3 regions of the Bradyrhizobium genosp. SA-4 str. CB756 genome follow, and region 1 is predicted to be linked to each of the others. Evidence: predicted binding sites of a transcription regulator. Region 1 holds the regulator's gene; each other region holds the start of a gene.
What was found. Region 1 encodes HrcA, which represses chaperone genes, less so after heat shock. Its sites were predicted from a motif close to GTTAGCACTCNCNNNNNGNGAGTGCTAAC; they were not measured.
Positions count from the first base shown of each region.

Region 1 (6,550 bases):
TCGGCCCACATCGCCGGCGTCTGGTCGGGGCGGGCGTAGATCAGGTCGAACGAATAGCGGTCGAACGAGCGGCGCGCGATGGCGACGGCATCGAGCGCCTCGCGTGCGCTGTGCAGGCGGCCGAGCGCCTTCAGCGAGGCATCGTCGAGCGCCTGCACGCCGAGCGAGACGCGGTTGACGCCGGCGGCGCGATAGCCGGCAAAGCGCGTGGCTTCGACGCTGGTCGGGTTCGCTTCCAGCGTGACCTCGACGTCGCTCGCGACGGTCCAGTGCTTGCCGATGGCGTCGAGCACGGCGCCGACGGTTGCGGGCTGCATCAATGACGGCGTGCCGCCGCCGAGGAAGATCGAGGTGACCTTGCGGCCGGGCGCGCGCTGCGCTGTCGTTGCGATCTCCCGCGCGAAGGCGGAGGCAAAGCGTGCCTCGTCGATCGCGGCATGGCGGACATGGCTGTTGAAGTCGCAATACGGGCACTTCGACAGGCAGAACGGCCAGTGCACGTAGACGCCAAAGGCTTCAGATTCTTGTTTTGACGCGTTTTCCTGGCGCGAACCGGTAACCACTTCGCTCGAAAACGCTCTATCGCGGCTCAAGGCAGATCTCCGCCAGTTTCACGAAGGCGCGGGCGCGGTGCGACAGGCCGAGGCCGAGCGGCGGCAGGCCGTGCTTCTCGATGCTGGTCATCTCGCCAAAGGTGCGGTCGTATCCGTCAGGCAGGAACATCGGATCGTAACCAAAACCGGCATTCCCGCGCGGCGGCCAGACCAGCGTGCCGTCGACGCGCGCCTCGACCTCTTCGAGATGATCGTCAGGCCACGCGACGCAGAGCGCAGAAACGAAATGCGCGGTGCGCTTCGCTGGCGTGGTTGCGCCACGTTCCTGGAGCAGGCGCTCGATCTGGGCCATCGCCGCGGCAAAGTCCTTGCTCGGTCCGGCCCAACGCGCGCTGTAGATGCCGGGCGCGCCGTCGAGCGTGTCGACCACGATGCCGGAATCATCGGCGAAAGAGGGAAGGTTGGTCGCCTTTGCCGCCGCGATCGCCTTGATCGCGGCATTGCTGCGGAAGTCGTTGCCGGTTTCCTCCGGCTCGCCCAAGCCGAGCTCACCGGCCGACACCGCCTCGATGCCGTAAGGCGCGAGCAATTCCTTCATCTCGGCGAGCTTGCCGGGATTATGGGTCGCGATGACGAGCTTTCCGGTGATTCGGCGGTGCATGGCTTATTGACTACGCCACGGCCAGTTTCTGCAAGTCCACCAGGCGCGCGATGCCTTTCTGCGCCAGGGCGATCAGCTTCAGGAACTCGTCCTGCGTGAACGGTTCGCGTTCCGCGGTGCCCTGCACCTCGATGATCCGGCCATCGCCGGTCATGACGAAATTGGCGTCGGTCTCGGCTTCGGAATCCTCGGCATAGTCGAGGTCGAGCACGGGCGTGCCGTTGTAGATGCCGCAGGAGATCGCGGCGACGTTGTCGCGCATGACGTTGGTCTTGATCATGTTGCGCGCCTTCATCCAGTTGATGCAATCGGCGAGCGCGACCCAGGCGCCGGTGATCGAGGCCGTGCGGGTGCCGCCGTCGGCCTGGAGCACGTCGCAATCGACCGTGATCTGGCGCTCGCCGAGCGCTTCGAGATCGACGATGGTGCGAAGCGAGCGGCCGATCAGGCGCTGGATCTCGACCGTGCGGCCGCTTTGTTTCCCGGCGGAGGCTTCGCGGCGGGTGCGTTCCGAGGTCGCGCGCGGCAGCATGCCGTATTCGGCGGTGACCCAGCCGCGGCCCTGGCCCTTCAGCCATGGCGGCAGCCGGTCTTCCAGAGTGGCCGTGACCAGCACATGGGTGTCGCCGAATTTCACGAGGCAGGAGCCTTCCGCATATTTGACCACGCCACGCTCCAGCGTCACGGGGCGCAATTCGTCGGGCGCACGGCGGCTTGGCCGCATGGAAAATCCTCCAAAAACTCACTGAAAAGGGCTGTTCGCGGTGCTTGTAGGTGGGGTGAGGGTGGGCGGCAAGGCCTTTTCGTCCCCTGATTCCAGGCCCGCAAACACCACGCTTGTCAGACGCATCGGGGATGGACAAATTATGAGCATCTGAGAGGAGTTACCGTCTGTGGCCCAACACGATCCGATCCATCTGATCGCGCCGCGCGCAGGCCTCGCCCAGCTCAACGAGCGTTCCCGCGACATCTTTCGTCAAATTGTCGAAAGCTATCTCGCGACCGGCGAGCCGGTCGGCTCGCGCAATATTTCGCGGCTGATCGCCCTGCCGCTGTCGCCGGCCTCGGTCCGCAACGTCATGGCCGATCTGGAACAGCTCGGCCTGATCTATGCTCCGCACACCTCCGCCGGCCGGCTGCCGACGGAACTCGGCCTGCGCTTCTTCGTCGACGCCCTGATGCAGGTCGGCGACCTCAACGAGGCCGAGCGGCAGTCGATCCAGAGCCAGCTTGCCAGCGTCGGCCAGGCGCAGTCGGTCGAGGCCGCGCTGGACCAGGCGTTGACGCGGCTGTCGGGCCTGACCCGCGCGGCCGCGGTGGTGCTGACGCCGAAATCCAATGCGCGGCTGAAGCATATCGAGTTCGTCCGCCTGGAACCCGAGAAGGCGCTGGTGATCCTGGTCGGCGAAGACGGCCAGGTCGAAAACCGCGTGCTGACGCTACCGCCCGGAGTTCCCTCCTCGGCGATCACCGAGGCCGGCAATTTCCTCAATGCGCGCATTCGCGGCCGCACGCTCGCCGAAGCGCGGCTCGAGCTCGAAACCGCGCTGGGCGAAGCCCGCGCCGAGCTCGATCAGCTGACGCAGAAGGTGATTTCCGCCGGGATCGCGAGCTGGTCCGGCGGCGAGAACGAGGATCGCCAGCTCATCGTCCGCGGCCACGCTAATCTGCTCGAGGATCTGCACGCGCTGGAGGATCTGGAGCGGGTTCGCCTGTTGTTCGACGATCTCGAGACCAAGCGCGGCGTGATCGACCTCTTGGGCCGCGCTGAGACCGCCGAGGGCGTGCGCATTTTCATCGGTTCGGAGAACAAGCTGTTTTCCTTGTCCGGCTCCTCGACGATCATCTCGCCGTATCGGGATGCCGCCGGTCATATCGTCGGCGTTTTGGGCGTGATCGGGCCGACGCGGCTGAATTATGCCCGCGTGATCCCGACCGTGGACTACGCCGCCCGCATCGTCAGCCGGCTCCTGGGGGGCTGACCGGCATTTGCGCCGATCACGGGCGCTTGATTTTCGCCCGCTTAGGCACGATATCCGGGCCAACAATCCCTGGAAACGAGTTCGAGATTTGAGCCGATGACCGATCGAGACCGGCAACCCGAAGACACGACCGCACCGACCGGCGAGCCCGTGGTGTCAAAACCCTACATCATGCCCGACGATCCCGAGCCGGGTTCGGTCGAAACCTTGCAGAAGGAAGCCGCCGAGGCGCGCGACCGCATGCTGCGGACGCTGGCCGAGATGGAGAACTTGCGCAAGCGCACCACCAAGGAGGTCGCCGACGCCCGCCTCTACGGCATCACCGGCTTTGCCCGCGACGTGCTCGACATCGCCGACAATCTCCAGCGCGCGCTCGATGCCGTTCCGGCCGAGGCGCGGGCCGCGGCCGATCCCGGCCTGATCTCCCTGATCGAGGGCGTCGAGCTCACCGAGCGCTCGCTGCTCAACGCGCTGGAAAAGCACGGCGTGAAGAAGTTCGACCCGCAGGGCCAGAAGTTCGATCCGAACTTCCAGCAGGCGATGTTCGAAGTACCCGATGCGTCGGTGCCGTCGGGCACCGTGGTGCAGGTCGTGCAGGCCGGCTACACCATCGGCGAGCGCGTGCTGCGCCCGGCCCTGGTCGGTGTCGCCAAGGGCGGCGCGAAGGCGGCGGCCAACAGCAACGAAGTGAACTGAGTTCGGGCGTCATTCCGGGTTCGGCTCTGCGAGCCGCCCCGGAACGACTGTGTGAGAGCCTACGCACTCACCGCGATATCCGCCGACTGGATCCGCTTCACCCCGGCCTTGGCCATATCGGCCCAGGCCTTGGCGAGCGAGCCCTGCGTGTCGATGCCGCGGCAGGCGTCTTCCACGACATAGACCTCGAAGCCAGCCTTGCGCGCGTCGAGCGCGGTCCAGGCGACGCAGAAATCCGTCGCCAATCCCGCAACGAAGACGCGCTTGATCTTGCGGCCCTTGAGATAACCGGCGAGGCCCGTGGAGGTCTTGCCGTCGGCTTCGAGGAACGCCGAATAGCTGTCGACGTCCTTGTGAAAGCCCTTGCGGATGATGAGCTCGGCGTGCGGGATCGCGAGGTCCTTCGACAGCGACGCGCCGTCGGTACCCTGCACGCAATGGTCGGGCCACAGCACCTGCTTGCCGTAGGGCAAATCGACGGTCTCGAACGGCTTCTTGCCGGAATGCACCGAGGCGAACGAGATGTGGCCGGGCGTGTGCCAGTCCTGCGTCATCACCACATTCGCAAAACCTTTCGCGATCTTGTTGATGACGGGCACCACCTGCTCGCCCTCCTTCACCGCGAGGCTGCCGCCGGGCAGGAAGCAGTTTTGCACGTCGATCACGAGCAGCGCCGAGGTGTCGTCCGGCTTGATCGATGCCGCTGCGAGGAGTGCGGTCGGAGTGAGGGCAGCAAGCGCCGTCGTTCCAAGCGCCGCCAGGATTTGTCGCCGATCCAGCATCGTTCGCCTCCCCTTGTGAGCCAATGGAGGCAAAGCCTAGTTCCGCGCGCGAGCGAACTGAAGCCCGAAAATGCAGCCGGCTTTGGTGAGGGGTTGGGCTTGCCGGCCCCAACATCGCTCGTCCCGGACAAGCGCGCCCTCAGGCGCGCGCCGATCCGGGATCCATAACCACAGGGAGATGTTTGGCGAAGACGCTTGGTACTGCGACCGATCACGATCGCCAGATCACGCGGTATGGGTCCCCGCCTTCGCGGGGACGACACCGAATGTGTTGCTACCCCTTTGGCTGAATCCCGTCGCGCACCGCGCGGAAGCGGGTGAAGGCGGCCTGCCACTGGTCGCGCGGGGCGCTGGCGATGATGCGCAGCGAGGCGCCGCCGGTCGAGAAGCGGATCCACTGCACCACGGTCACCGGGACCTTGTCCTTGCCGCTGACGCCGTCGATCCGGGTCTCAAAGCCCTGCTGGCCGTTGATGCGGATCGGCTCCGACATGGTGACGCGCGACTCGCGCACGCCGGGGATCTGGAGCGCCGCCTCCTGGGCGAAGCGGGCGCGGTCGTCGGCGGCTTGCGGGGTGGCGCCGATCAGGCCGAGGATCATGAACGGCTTCTGCTCATAGCCGGTGCTCTCGTTGCCGTCGGCGAGGATGATGCTGGAGCCCGGCGCCAGCGTGCGGATGTCCTTGAAGTCGGCCAGATCAGTGATCTTGAACGGCATCAGCGCGATCTGCTCTTCGGCCGAGACCTGCTTGCGGGTGGTGGCGCTGGCAAACATCTGCCGCACCGCCTCGTCGGTGTAGATCTTGGTCGCGTTCTCCGGAATCTGGACCGCGACATAGCCGGAGAAGCCGGCGCCCGGCACGATCATCGAATAGCGCTTCACCGGGGTGTCGCCCGCCTTGCCGCTTTCGGTGGTGAAATAGGCAAGACCCGCGGGGGTCTCGATCTTGTCCTGCTTGACGCCGCCAGTGCCAGCCGGATTGGAATTGAAGGCGCTGACGACCTCGCCATAGGCCGCCGGCGGCAGCTCGGTGATCAGCACCTTGACGCTGCCGTCCTCGCTCTCGAAGCCCGGAAAGGTTTTGGCCGTGTTCAGCCCGACCAACGGCACCATGCCGAGACGAAGTCCGGGCGGGTAAATGGCGTCGGCAGCAAGGGCCGGCAGCGCCGAGGCAACGAGGAGGGCGAGCGCAGCGAGGGGGCGGATCAGCTTCATGGGCACTCTGATTGGTTCACATTGAGGCCGTTCGATGGTCGGCGATCGGGCCCTTTGTCGCGCGAAGCAGCCCGGTGGCGAGGCTGTCCGGCCGGTCCGCCTTGTAGCGGGTTTGGCCTGCCGGTAACAGGGCGGGGCGGATCACGGTGGCGGGGGCTGGCGGACCGCCGGACCTGTTAATATTTCCTCACCCGCAAGGGCGGTTGAGCCCGGATATGTTCTTCCAAAACCCAATGTTTTCACGGCCGAAACTTGCGTTCGGTCCTTGCGGCCCCCTCCCCCCCTCCTATATGAGCCTCAATCATCGCAATATCGCGGATGTTTGATCTTAGGGGGTTTCGGTTCGGGTGCCTTCTGGGCCCAGCCAACCTGCCGCAAAAAGAAGGATATCAGGACCATGGGAAAGGTCATTGGGATCGACCTCGGCACCACGAACTCGTGCGTCGCCGTAATGGATGGCAAGAACGCCAAAGTCATCGAGAATTCCGAAGGCATGCGCACGACGCCTTCGATCGTCGCCGTCACGGACGACGGTGAGCGCCTCGTCGGCCAGCCTGCCAAGCGCCAGGCCGTTACCAATCCCGAGCGTACGTTCTTCGCAGTGAAGCGCCTGATCGGCCGCCGCTACGACGACCCGATGGTCGAGAAGGACAAGAAGC
Region 1 is NZ_KI421499.1:8,056,868-8,063,417, forward strand. It holds gene hemW (radical SAM family heme chaperone HemW) at 1-563, opposite strand, end outside; gene rdgB (RdgB/HAM1 family non-canonical purine NTP pyrophosphatase) at 580-1,215, opposite strand; gene rph (ribonuclease PH) at 1,226-1,939, opposite strand; gene hrcA (heat-inducible transcriptional repressor HrcA) at 2,109-3,197, shown strand; gene grpE (nucleotide exchange factor GrpE) at 3,294-3,893, shown strand; gene pncA (bifunctional nicotinamidase/pyrazinamidase) at 3,953-4,675, opposite strand; gene BRAGE_RS0139015 (hypothetical protein) at 4,950-5,891, opposite strand; gene dnaK (molecular chaperone DnaK) at 6,289-6,550, shown strand, end outside.

Region 2 (6,550 bases), 6.0 Mb from region 1:
CGTCCATCAACCCGTCAAGCACCTCCAGCTCGCGCCGACTGGTCCAGCTCTACGCCTTCGACATTCTCGCGGGCGACGGCGACGACTTCCGCCGCCTGCCGCTGAAGATGCGCAAGCCGCACCTCGCCCGGCTGTTGGCGCGGCGCCCCGAGGGAATTTTCGAGCTGTACAGGCCGAAGCTGCCAAGTCGCTCGCCGACATGGTTCGCGACGCACTGCACAACTTCCCGCCCGCGACGGGTCGGCAAGACATGGCTATCGCGGCCGGCCGTCCCGGACCGGCTCAAATGCTCATCGCGAGCTCGATCAGCTTGCGGGCGGCAATTTCCGGGTCGGCGAAAGTACTTCATCAGTCAATTTCAACTTCAGTGGTCCCCAGCCCCCAGACAGATACCGGAGTAGTGGCGGCGATTCTTGCGGCCGGCAAGCCTTGGAACATCTGGACCACACCTCTATTTAAGCGACATGACTTCCGTGACCGCGCGGAGGAGTTCCGGGCGAAGGCGGCCAATTGCGAGCACGATCAAGTCAAGCAAACACTTCGCAGGGTGGCAGGGAGCTACGCAAGCGAACTAGGTCAGTGACCTAATCTGCCAGCACGGATGCCCTAAGGCGTGAACTCATAAGCGCTGCCGGAGATCAACGCGTTGATGCATGCTCTACGCGTACCATCGAGATCGACGAGTTCGTTCACCGTAGCGAGATCGACACCCGCGGTACCTGATCCGCCCCTATTACTTGCGACCAGATGGAAAGGTCGGGGCTGTGATCCGAGGGACCATTCCGGAGATGAACAAGGTCGCTATCGGGCGGGTCCACGACCAGCATCCCCGACCACCTGCTTCATTCCAAAGCAGGCAGCGCAACAGACCAACCTACAGAGGGTCAATTTTGGACGCCGATCCCCCGGCTTAGGGGGCAATATGCAGGCCGAATGACACGCCGGGCCGGGTTTGTGAAGCAAAAATTGAATAAAGGTCGCAGAACAGGAGGGGCAGGGTTCGATCGATCGCAAGACGGCGTCTGCTGCTATCGCTGCGGAAAGAACATGTCCGAATTGCGCGCCTTCGCTGAACTGCCGGGAAATAGTTCCCGTTGCGCCAGCGTTGGACCCCGGCTGACTGCCGGGAAATCAGCAAAGGCCCGACATCGCTGCCGAGCCTTCTGTTGAGTTCTGAATGTCGGACTTAGAAGTCCATACCACCCATACCACCCATGCCGCCGCCTCCGGGAGGCATGCCACCCGCGCCGGTGTTCTTCTTTGGCAGTTCGGCCACCATGGCTTCGGTGGTGATCAGGAGCGCTGCGACGGACGCCGCGTTCTGGATCGCCACACGAACCACCTTGGTCGGATCGATGATGCCCTTGGAGACCAGATTGCCGTATTCGCCGGTCTGCGAATCGAAGCCGTAGGCGTACTGATCCTTTTCGAGGATCTTGCCGACGATGACCGAGCCATCCTCGCCGGCGTTGATCGCAATCTGGCGGGCCGGGTAAGACAGCGCCTTGCGCACGATCTCGACGCCGGTCTTCTGGTCATCATTTTTGGTGCGAATGCCCTTGAGGTGCTCGGAAGCACGGAGCAGCGCAACGCCGCCGCCCGGCAGGATGCCTTCCTCGACAGCCGCGCGGGTCGCATGCATCGCGTCATCAACGCGGTCCTTGCGCTCCTTCACCTCGACCTCGGTCGCGCCGCCGACGCGGATCACCGCGACGCCGCCCGCGAGCTTGGCGAGACGCTCCTGGAGCTTCTCACGATCGTAGTCCGAGGTGGTCTCCTCGATTTGCGCCTTGATTTGCGCCACGCGCGCCTCGATGTCGGCCTTCTTGCCGGCGCCGCTGACGATCGTGGTATTCTCCTTGTCGATCATCACCTTCTTGGCGCGACCGAGCATGTTGAGCGTGACGTTCTCGAGCTTGATGCCGAGGTCCTCCGAGATCGCCTGGCCGCCAGTCAGGATCGCGATGTCCTGCAGCATGGCCTTGCGGCGATCGCCGAAGCCCGGAGCCTTGACGGCCGCGACCTTCAGGCCGCCGCGCAGACGGTTGACGACCAGGGTCGCGAGCGCTTCGCCTTCGACGTCTTCGGCGATAATGATAAGCGGCTTGCCGCTCTGCACCACGGCTTCCAACAAGGGAAGCAATTCATTCAGTTGAGATAGCTTTTTCTCATTGATCAGGACGTAGGCATCATCCATTTCAACGCGCATCTTTTCGGCGTTGGTGACGAAGTAGGGCGAGATATAGCCGCGGTCGAACTGCATGCCCTCGACAACTTCGAGTTCGGTCTCGAGCGACTTGGCTTCCTCGACGGTGATGACACCCTCGTTGCCGACCTTCTTCATGGCGTCCGAGATGAACTTGCCGATCTCCGCATCGCCGTTGGCCGAGATAGTGCCGACCTGGGCGATCTCCTCGTTCGAGGTGACCTTCTTGGAGTTCTTGACGAGGTCGGCGACCGCGGCCTCCACAGCCATGTCGATACCGCGCTTCAGATCCATCGGGTTCATGCCCGCGGCAACCGACTTGGCGCCTTCACGGACGATCGCAGCCGCCAAGACGGTCGCAGTGGTAGTGCCATCGCCAGCCGCGTCAGCGGACTTTGAGGCGACTTCGCGCACCATCTGGGCGCCCATGTTCTCGAACTTGTCGTCGAGCTCGATTTCCTTGGCGACGGTGACGCCGTCCTTGGTGATGCGGGGAGCGCCGAACGACTTGTCGAGCACGACGTTGCGGCCCTTCGGGCCGAGCGTCACTTTCACCGCATTGTGGAGGATGTCGACACCGCGGAGCATGCGGTCGCGGGCATCGACGCCGAATTTGACTTCTTTGGCTGACATATTGGGTTTCCCTGAGTTTTTACTTGCGTCTCACCCTTTGAGGCGCCGGCAGGCACTCCTCAGGGGTGAGCGGCGCGAGCGGTGGACTAGGCGGCCTTCTTCTTGGAAGCCACCTCGGTGAGAACGCCCATGATGTCGCTCTCCTTCATGATCAGCAGTTCCTGGCCGTCGATCTTGACCTCGGTGCCTGACCACTTGCCGAACAGCGCGCGATCACCGACCTTCAAGTCGATCGGGATCAGCTTGCCGGCCTCGTCGCGGCCACCGGGGCCAACGGCGACGACTTCGCCCTGGGAGGGTTTTTCCTTGGCAGTGTCGGGAATGATGATGCCGCCTGCGGTCTTCTCTTCTGCGTCGATGCGCTTGACCACGACGCGGTCGTGAAGGGGACGGAATTTCATGGTCTCCTCCTATTTTTCCAGTTGCGTTCATTTTCGATGAAATAGCAATCGAAGCCAGCAAGTGCTAACCACTCCGAAAATAAGCTGGCCTGGCCGGCATACAAGACAAAACCACGAAGGATTGCACTAAGGGCATAGGGGCCGTTAGCACGTGCGGTAAGCCATTGTTAAAGCCTGAAAGATCCGCTGAATGCCAGCCGTGGTTGAGAGCGAAGAGTCTGGTCGACTCGTGAAGCGAATTTCGCGTTCCTCTCCCTACCGACTTGCCTGTGTTGAGGGCCGGAGGAGAGAGTTTGTTTCCGGTCTCTTTCCCTCCAGCAAAAAAAGCATTTGAAAACATGTGCGGCACTGCCGGGGACGGCTGATCGAGCAAAGGTTATCTGGGACTGATGCTCTGCAAATTGGCGAGCGGACGGTCCCAGTGCCAATTTACTCAGCTAACACGCTGCCTGTGGCTGATCGTACATGCCAGCGGTATCCCGCGCGGATACGCCAGGTTCATCGCAAAGCCAGAGTCAAGACCGTCCGTCTTGCCTAACTCTTGCAAGCCATTCATTTCAGCAATATGCACGGTTCTTGGGCAGCAGTTCCGGCGGAAGCATCCTGTCGCGGTGCAGCGGCAAGCGTCGGATGTCCCATCACGGTGCGGGATAAGCCGCGAACGCGAAGCACCTCGACAAGCCGCAGTTGCATGACTACCGATCTGCCAGACCAGTGTCCCGAGGAATGAACGTGACGAAGTCGACCGCGCGCAAGCCCCATTCCGCAACAAACGTCCTGCGCGCGTCTGCGGCGGAGGCGCCGAAGCGTCTGCGGTCGGATGGTAACGTCACCGAAACGACCTATCGAAAGCTTCTGGACTTGATTGAATCGCGGCAGCTTACGCCGGGCGAGGTCATCGAGGAGCGACGGCTTGCGCTTCGCCTCAAGGTGTCGCGCACTCCGCTACGTGCCGGGATCAGCCGTCTGCTCGGCGAGGGCAGGCTGGAGCAGCTTTCGAATGGCTCGGTGATCGTGCGCAACATCGGTATCGCCGAGCTCCTCGAGTTGATTCATCTGCGCCTCATTCTGGAAAGCGAGGCGGCCTCGCTTGCTGCAACGCGTATTGGCCTTGATGTGCTGCAACCGATCAAGGCCAGCCTGGAGAAGATCCTGTCCACCGCCGAGGTCACCAAAGCCAAGCACTGGACGCTGGATGACGAGATTCACGACCAGATTGCGAGCCACTGCGGCAATCGCTCTCTCGCCACGCTGATCGGAGAGACCCGCCGCAAGATCAGGATGTGCAATGTGGAGCGCCGTCCCGAGCGGTTGTTGCCCGCGTGTCGCGAACACCTCGCGATCGTCGATGCCATCATCAAGCGAGACGCAGTAGTGGCGCGCCACGCGATGATCCAGCATCTGACCAACGTCCGCCAGGGGATGTTGGAAACGTTCGGGATTTTCTTGCCCGACGGCCACGGCTGAATGCTGCCGCTGTCAGTTCGCCGACCTGCGCTGGGCTATTCCGGGTCCGCCGCATTCCGTCCCGGCCTCTCACTCTCGATTGCTGCCCTGCGTTGAGGTCACGCCTCGCGCCCTTGACACGGCGGTACCTCTAAGCTCCAATGGTATACCACTGGTATTACTAGCCGGTGAGTGTCATCTGCATCGTTGGCTGTACCAGAGCTTCAATGAACCATTCTCCTTCGTACACAGTGTCGCTCGAGCCGCTGGCCGCCGAGACCTTTAGTCCTTTCGGCGACGTGGTCTCGCGCCCGACCGGTGAGCGACGGCGTTACCTTCCGACGATGCTGAACCGCGCCGACGAGGCGCAAACATTCTCACTCTGGATCAGCGGCGCGGCCGCGGTCGGACAGCTCCCGCTGCCGCTGACCACTCTGGAGCGGCATCCTTATTCGGCGCAGACTTTCGTGCCGCTAGGTTCCGCGCGCTATCTGGCCATCGTCTGCGCAGCGACGCCGGACGGCGGTCCCGACCTGGCGACGCTGCGCGGATTCATCGCCGGTCCCGACCAGATCGTCACTTACGCGCGTAATGTGTGGCATCATCCGATGACCGTGCTTGACGCCCCTATGGAATTCGCGGTGGCGATGGGTGTGACGGGTCAGCAGAACGATGACGTCTTCTGCAGTCTCGATGCCGCCGTCACCATCGTTATGCCGCCGACAGCTTCGTAAGAGGTAACGGTCATGACCGCGCAAGCCGACCAGGATCGCGATTTCATCGGTTATGGACGCAATCCGCCGGATCCGAGGTGGCCCGGCGCCGCTCGCGTCGCGCTCAACATCTGCGTCAATTACGAAGAAGGATCGGAGGCTTCGTTTGCCGATGGCGACGGCGTCACTGAGACGGCGCTGACGGAGGGCGGCGGGGGAGGCTTTGACGGGCGCGATCTCGCTGCGGAATCGATGTTCGAGTATGGCAGCCGCGTCGGTTTCTGGCGGCTGATCCGGTTGCTCTCAGAGCGCGGCATGACGGCCACCGTCATGGGGTGCGCCCTTGCGCTGGAGCGCAATCCGGAAGCGGCAGCGGCCATCCGCGAGCATGGATACGATGTGTGCGCCCACGGCTGGCGCTGGGAGCGACATCAACATCTTGGCGAGGATGAGGAGCGCGAGCGGATCCGCAGGACAGTGGCAAGTCTGGCCCGGACGATTGGCGAGCGACCACTCGGTTGGTATTGCCGCTACGGCGCGGGAGTGAACACCCGGCGGCTGGTGGCCGAGGAGGGGGGCTTCCTCTACGATTCCGACGCCTACAATGACGAGTTGCCCTACTGGATCACGGTCGGCGGCAAGCCGCACCTGGTCGTCCCCTATGGTCTGGTCAACAACGACGCCAAGTTCATCCGTGGAGCGATGACGACCGCCGACGACTTCTTCGTCTATCTGAAGGATGCCTTCGACATGCTCTATGTCGAAGGCGCGACCGCGCCGAAGATGATGTCGGTAGGCCTCCACACCCGGATCGTCGGCCATCCGGGCCGGGCCGCGGGCCTCGCGCGCTTTCTTGACCACGTCGCCACGCGTGACGCGGTGTGGGTGTGCCGACGCGCCGACATTGCCCGCCATTGGATTGCCACCCATCCCGCACAACCCCGAAAGTCTTGATCCATGGAAGGACCCGACCGATGACACTCCGATCGAAGCTTCTTGCAATCACGCTGATCATGGCCGGGGTCCAGGTCGCGGGCTGGATCGAGGCTCGTGCCCAGGAGGCAGATCACCCATCCGACAAGCCGCTGGTTGTCGCGTCCGATTTCGGTGTCGCACCGTGGATGGTGCGAGGCACGAACGGTCCTGAAGGC
Region 2 is NZ_KI421499.1:2,087,618-2,094,167, forward strand. It holds gene BRAGE_RS52660 (LuxR C-terminal-related transcriptional regulator) at 1-28, opposite strand, end outside; partial or broken gene BRAGE_RS56765 (Ku protein) at 658-815, shown strand; gene groL (chaperonin GroEL) at 1,187-2,839, opposite strand; gene BRAGE_RS0110355 (co-chaperone GroES) at 2,926-3,240, opposite strand; gene BRAGE_RS0110360 (GntR family transcriptional regulator) at 3,973-4,707, shown strand; gene BRAGE_RS48310 (ureidoglycolate lyase) at 4,938-5,420, shown strand; gene BRAGE_RS0110370 (allantoinase PuuE) at 5,433-6,353, shown strand; gene BRAGE_RS0110375 (substrate-binding periplasmic protein) at 6,374-6,550, shown strand, end outside.
Region 2: the regulator HrcA is predicted to act here: its motif matches at 3,281-3,309, upstream of BRAGE_RS0110355 (co-chaperone GroES).

Region 3 (6,550 bases), 6.4 Mb from region 1:
TGCGCGGATCTGCTCGGCGATCGCCGCCTGCGCGCCACGCTGCTGCCGAAGCGCCGCGACGTCTGGCTGCTCGTGCAAAATCATCTCAAGCGCGACGCCGCGACACGCGTCACCATCGATTGGGTGAGGGCGTGCTTCCAGGATACGTCACGCAAGTAACGTCGCGCCGCGCTGTCCGCGAAGGCGGCATCGAGGCCCTCGTCGCTGGCGGCATGGAGGTCGATGCGGCCGACCTTCTCGCCCTCCTGACCCGGCTCGTGCGCCTGAAGATGCCAGTGAGCGCGTGAAGCGAAGGGCGGCCCTTCATATGTCCGTCATCCGCCAGTGGTGAACGCGCGAGCGCGCCGCTGCGACCAAGCTACCAAGCGGGGATTGCGCGCGCGCGAAGGTTGCGTAAGCTCGCAACGTCTGCAGTCTCGACCAGGAAGGGCGCATGACCACTCTCGAGCAAACCATCCGCCCCTCGGCCAAATCCGGGGAATGGAAGGCGATCGTCGTGCTGATCCTGCTGATCCCGGTGCTGTGGTCGCCGCCGTTCCTGTTTCGCTTCTTCCTCTATCAGCCGTTCAACATCCCCTCGGGCTCGATGATGCCGACACTGGTGGTCGGCGACTACGTCTTCGCCGCCAAATATGCCTATGGCTATGGCCGCTATTCCTTCCCATTTGCGCCGTCATGGATCTCAGGCCGTTTCCGCGCCGCTGATCCCGAATACGGCGATGTCGTTGTGTTCCGTGCGCCGAAGGACACTGCGGTCGACTACGTCAAGCGCGTGATCGGGCTGCCCGGCGACCGCATCCAGATGCGGGGAGGGCAGCTCTTTCTCAATGACCGTGCGGTGACGCGCGTTGCTCTGAAGGAGACTGTCGCAGGCTCCGCCTGCGGGACCGACGATGCCGCGAAAGTCAGGCGCTGGCGCGAGACGCTGCCGAACGGCGCGTCCTACGCCACCTATGACTGCATCGACAACGGCTATCTCGACAACACCAACGTCTTCACGGTGCCGCCGGGCCATTTCTTCGTGCTTGGTGATAACCGCGACAACTCCACCGACAGCCGCATGGCAGCGATGGGCTTCATCCCCTTGGACAATCTCGTCGGCAAGGTGACGCGGATCTTCTGGTCGCTCGACGAAGACGGCGAGCCGCACATGGAGCGGCTCGGCAAGGTGTGGTGAGAAGGCCTCTCCACCCGTCATTCCGAGGCGCGCCCTCTTGGGCGCGAGCCCGGAATCCATAACCACAGGCGGATGGAATGGCCTACTATGTCCTCGCAAGTAAGAAGCACGGCACACTCTACATCGGCGTGACCAGCGATCTCGTGCGCCGTGTGTACGAGCATAAGACGAAGGCCGTCCCCGGCTTCACCACGAAGTACGGCGTCGATAAGCTCGTCTTGTTCGAGATCTACGACGATGCAGTTACCGCCATCGCCCGCGAGAAAGAACTCAAGAAGTGGCGTCGCGACTGGAAGACGCGCCTGATCGAGGAGCAGAACCCAAATTGGGATGATCTCTATCCCGGGATAACCAACTAGCATTCGTGGTTATGGATTCCGGGCTCGCGCCCAGGAGGGCGCGCCCCGGAATGACGTGCCCCAAAACAAAAACCCCGGCATTGCTGCCGGGGTTTCGCATTTCTCGACTTTGCTTGACCGGACCTTAGAAGTCCATGCCGCCCATGCCGCCGCCGGGGGGCATCGCCGGGCCGGCGCCGCCCTTCTTGGGCAGCTCGGCGACCATGGCTTCCGTGGTGATCAGGAGCGCGGCAACCGAGGCTGCGTTCTGGATCGCGGTACGGACCACCTTGGTCGGGTCGATGATGCCCTTCTTGACGAGGTCGGCGTATTCGCCGGTCTGGGAGTCGAAGCCGTAATTGTAGGCCTTGTTCTCCAGGATCTTGCCGACGATCACCGAGCCGTCTTCACCGGCGTTGATCGCGATCTGGCGAGCGGGAGCCGACAGCGCCTTGCGCACGATCTCGACGCCGGTCTTCTGGTCGTCGTTCTTGGTGCGCAGGCCCTTGAGCTGCTCGGAGGCACGGAGCAGGGCGACGCCGCCGCCCGGGACGATGCCTTCTTCCACGGCTGCGCGGGTCGCATGCATCGCGTCATCAACGCGATCCTTGCGCTCCTTCACCTCGACCTCGGTCGCGCCGCCGACGCGGATCACCGCGACGCCGCCCGCGAGCTTGGCCAGACGCTCCTGGAGCTTCTCGCGGTCGTAGTCCGAGGTGGTCTCCTCGATCTGCGCCTTGATCTGGGCCACGCGCGCCTCGATGTCGGCCTTCTTGCCGGCGCCGTTGACGATCGTGGTGTTCTCCTTGTCGATCATCACCTTCTTGGCGCGACCGAGCATGTTGAGCGTGACGTTCTCAAGCTTGATGCCGAGATCTTCCGAGATCGCCTGGCCGCCGGTCAGGATCGCGATGTCCTGCAGCATGGCCTTGCGACGATCGCCGAAGCCCGGAGCCTTGACGGCCGCGACCTTCAGGCCGCCGCGGAGACGGTTCACGACCAGGGTGGCAAGCGCTTCACCTTCGACGTCCTCGGCGACGATGACCAGCGGCTTGCCGGTCTGCACCACGGCCTCGAGCAGCGGCAGCAGCTCGTTCAGCGAGGAGAGCTTCTTCTCGTTGATGAGGATGTAGGCGTCGTCCATCTCAACGCGCATCTTGTCGGCGTTGGTGACGAAGTAGGGCGAGATGTAGCCGCGGTCGAACTGCATGCCCTCGACGACGTCGAGCTCGGTCTCGAGCGACTTGGCTTCCTCGACGGTGATGACACCCTCGTTGCCGACCTTCTTCATGGCGTCGGAGAGGAACTTGCCGATCTCCTGGTCGCCGTTGGCCGAGATGGTGCCGACCTGGGCGATCTCCTCGTTCGAGGTGACCTTCTTGGAGTTCTTCTGGAGGTCCGCAACGACGGCCTCGACCGCGAGGTCGATACCACGCTTGAGGTCCATCGGGTTCATGCCGGCGGCGACCGACTTGGCGCCTTCCTTCACGATCGCCTGGGCCAGCACGGTGGCGGTGGTGGTGCCGTCGCCGGCCGCGTCAGCGGACTTGGAGGCGACTTCGCGCACCATCTGGGCGCCCATGTTCTCGAACTTGTCGTCGAGCTCGATCTCCTTGGCGACGGTGACGCCGTCCTTGGTGATGCGGGGAGCGCCGAACGACTTGTCGAGCACGACGTTGCGGCCCTTCGGACCGAGCGTGACCTTCACCGCGTTGGCGAGAACGTCGACGCCGCGCAGCATCTTGTCGCGCGCTTCAACCGAGAATTTGACTTCTTTGGCTGCCATCTGGAATTTTCCTTGAGGATGTTGACTGGAGGGAGAGAGGGGCTCTTAGGCCGCCTTCTTCTTGGAAGCGGGGACGTCGAGGACGCCCATGATGTCGCTTTCCTTCATGATCAGCAGGTCTTCGCCGTCGATCTTGACTTCGGTGCCGGACCACTTGCCGAACAGCACGCGGTCGCCGACCTTCAGGTCTATCGGGATCAGCTTGCCGGCTTCGTCGCGGCCACCCGGGCCAACGGCGACGACTTCGCCCTGGGAGGGCTTTTCCTTGGCAGTGTCTGGAATGATGATGCCGCCTGCGGTCTTCTCTTCTGCGTCGATGCGCTTGACCACGACGCGGTCGTGAAGCGGACGGAATTTCATGCAGTCCTCCTAAACATTTGCACGAGTTGAGGATTTTGAGATTGTTAGCAATCGTTGCCCGCGAGTGCTAGCACGGGCGAGGCTGAAATAGGACAGGAATTTTGCGGGGGCAAGGGCTTCTAGCAGAAAAATCGGCACTCAGAAGGCCCAAGTGCCAGAATCTCTTTACCATCGTTAACGAACGCGAGGGCCTCGTGGAGGCCGTATTAGCACGGGGGCGCATCTGCTGCTAACGCTTTGAATTTCAACAGCTTGTTAAACTTTTGGGCTTGAGATGGATTGTCAGTTTGCGTCACATTTCTCTCATGTGAGCGCATCGTTTCCGGGTGGCTCCCGGGGCACCGATCAAGCCACTCCCCGAATGCGCTCCTGCAAAGGAGGTTTGGCATGGGACTGCGCGTTGGGGGCGTTTCCGAGGATTTCCGGAAACAGATGCTGGGTTACGGGCTGACGACGGCACAAATTCTCTACCGGATGCCGGATCACCCGTCGCTGCTGCAGACCTATGTCTGGCAGAACTACGACATGTTTCCGAAATTTCCGGCGCTGACCGACTTCCTGGCCTTCTGGCAGGAGAAGCTCGATGGCCCGCTGCATTCGGTCACGGTCGCCCATTCCAAGCTGATCAAGCCCGCCGAGCTGCGCGCCGTGGACGGCGTGTTCCGGCTGCATTGAGGCGAGCACCGGTCTCGTGGTGTTCCGCTTGAATTGATATCGCGAGCACCAGTCTCGTAGGGTGGGCATAGGCGCGTAAGCGCTGCGCCCACCATCTCTCTCCGATCGCACGCGGAAGGTGGGCACGCTTCCGCCGTCGCTCTTCGAGCTATGGCGGACAAGTCGCTTTGCCCACCCTACGATATCTGCGTTGGAGCTGCGTAGGATGGGTAGAGCGAAGCGAAACCCATCGCCTTGGCAGGCCGAGAGATCATGGGTTTCGCAAGAGCTCTACCCATCCTACGGACCTTCGTTCTGTGCTAGCCTCCGCCCATAACAACAACGGGAGGCGGCCCATGGCCAAGAAATCAAGCAAGAAAGCAAAATCGCGCAGCGCTGCGCAGACCGCGATCAAGAAGCGGAGCGGCACCAAGGCCGCAGCGCGATCCACGGCGCGCAAGGCAGTGAAGGCGAAGGCCCGCACGGCGGCTCCGAAAAAGCCTGCCCGCCCCAAGCAGCGCATCGCCATCAGCCATCACCGCGAGGAAGATTTCAAAGCCGACGGCCTGCGCACCTACGCCAAATACCGTGACCTCGGCATTTCAGATGCGACCCACGGCCTCGCGCAGGCCCATGTGATCCGCCTGCAGGGTCCCTGCAATCCGGATGAGGTCTCAAAGCTGCACTTCCACGACGTCGAATTCCAGATGGTCTACGTGCTCAAGGGCTGGGTGAAGACCTACATGGACGGCCAGGGCGAGAGCCTGATGAAGGAAGGCAGCGCCTGGACCCAGCCGCCGAAGATCAAGCACATGATCCTGGATTATTCGGACGATGTGGAGCTGCTGGAGGTAATCTTGCCGGCAGAGTTCAAGACGGTGGAGCTGAAGGCGTAGGCACGCTCTCTCAGCCGTCATTCCGGGGCGCGCGCAGCGCGAGAATCCATTTCACCGCGTGTGCTGCCGCATGATGGATTCCGGGCTCGCGACTTCGTCGCGCCCCGGAATGACAGCGCGCGATAATCCCTAAAATCCACGCGATCCGAGAAACCGGACCGTTACTAGTTGAAAGGTTCCAGCCACCTGCAGCGCTGGGTGGTAACCAGTCGAGAATATTCCTCGCGTCAACTCAGGGCTGTGAACATGCAGGACATGCTTTCATGGCGACCAACACTTTTGGCCGACGCGGCGTCGTGGCGCCACCACCAAGTGGATCGTTTCAACGCGCATCGCTTCAACCCGTGGCCGCGCCGATCGCGCCTCGGCCATTGCCCAGCGAGGGGACGTTCTTTGCCGACAACAAGCTGCTGGCCGATATCCCCTTCCTCACCATTGGCCTGATCTTCGGTCTGCTGCTGATCTTCGCCCTGCAACGCAGTCTGGCCATCGACGTTGCGCGCGACGGCTCACTCGATGTCCGCTCGCTGATCGCTTACGGCGCGACCAGCTACGATCTGGTTGTTGGAAGGGGAGAGTGGTGGCGGATTGGCCTTGCGCCGCTTCTGCACGGCAGCGATTGGCACCTCATCGGCAACTGCATTGCGCTGTTCATCGTCGGCGTCAGGCTGGAGCCTCTGATCGGCCGTGGCTGGTTTGCGCTGATCTTTGTTGCCAGTGCGCTGGTCGGCGAGGCGGGGTCGCTCCTCGGCAATGCGCCCGGCCAGCCAGGCGTCGGTGCGTCCGGCGCCATTACCGGGCTCATCGCCGCGCTGTTCGTCTCGAGCTTCGATCCGGAAGCGGACGCCGATCAGACGATATCGCGACTGAAGACGTCGCTCTTCTTCGGCGTTCCTGCGCTGCTGCCGCTTGCCTTTGGCGCCTCTGGCAATGTCGACTATTTTGCCCATGCAGGTGGTGCGCTGGCCGGCGGTGTGCTGGCCATCATGCCGTGGCTTCTCTTCCGTTCCTATGACAGCCTGCCGCGGAGCGCGAGCATGACGTTACTCGCAGGATGCGTCGGATCTCTGATCTGCGCCGGCTTCGCCGCTGCTCATTATGCGTCCTACATGGCCGACGCCAGGCAGTATGTCCGAATATCGGAATACCCGGACAAGGGTACCAAGGTGGCTGACCGGTCCTTCGATCTGGTCACGCGCTACCCGAAAGACCCGCGGGCTCATTTTTTCCGTGCGGTCTATTTCCTGGAGCAGGAGAATCTCGGTGCCGCCGAGGCGGAAGTGCGGGCCGCCATGTCGCTCGCAGCCTCGGATGTGGCGGGCGGGCCGGTGCGCTCCGG
Region 3 is NZ_KI421499.1:1,618,445-1,624,994, forward strand. It holds gene BRAGE_RS0107840 (LysR family transcriptional regulator) at 1-159, shown strand, start outside; gene BRAGE_RS54295 (hypothetical protein) at 132-287, shown strand; gene lepB (signal peptidase I) at 434-1,177, shown strand; gene BRAGE_RS0107855 (GIY-YIG nuclease family protein) at 1,255-1,536, shown strand; gene groL (chaperonin GroEL) at 1,661-3,301, opposite strand; gene groES (co-chaperone GroES) at 3,347-3,661, opposite strand; gene BRAGE_RS0107870 (usg protein) at 4,049-4,336, shown strand; gene BRAGE_RS0107875 (cupin domain-containing protein) at 4,672-5,211, shown strand; gene BRAGE_RS0107880 (rhomboid family protein) at 5,475-6,550, shown strand, end outside.
Region 3: the regulator HrcA is predicted to act here: its motif matches at 3,705-3,733, upstream of groES (co-chaperone GroES).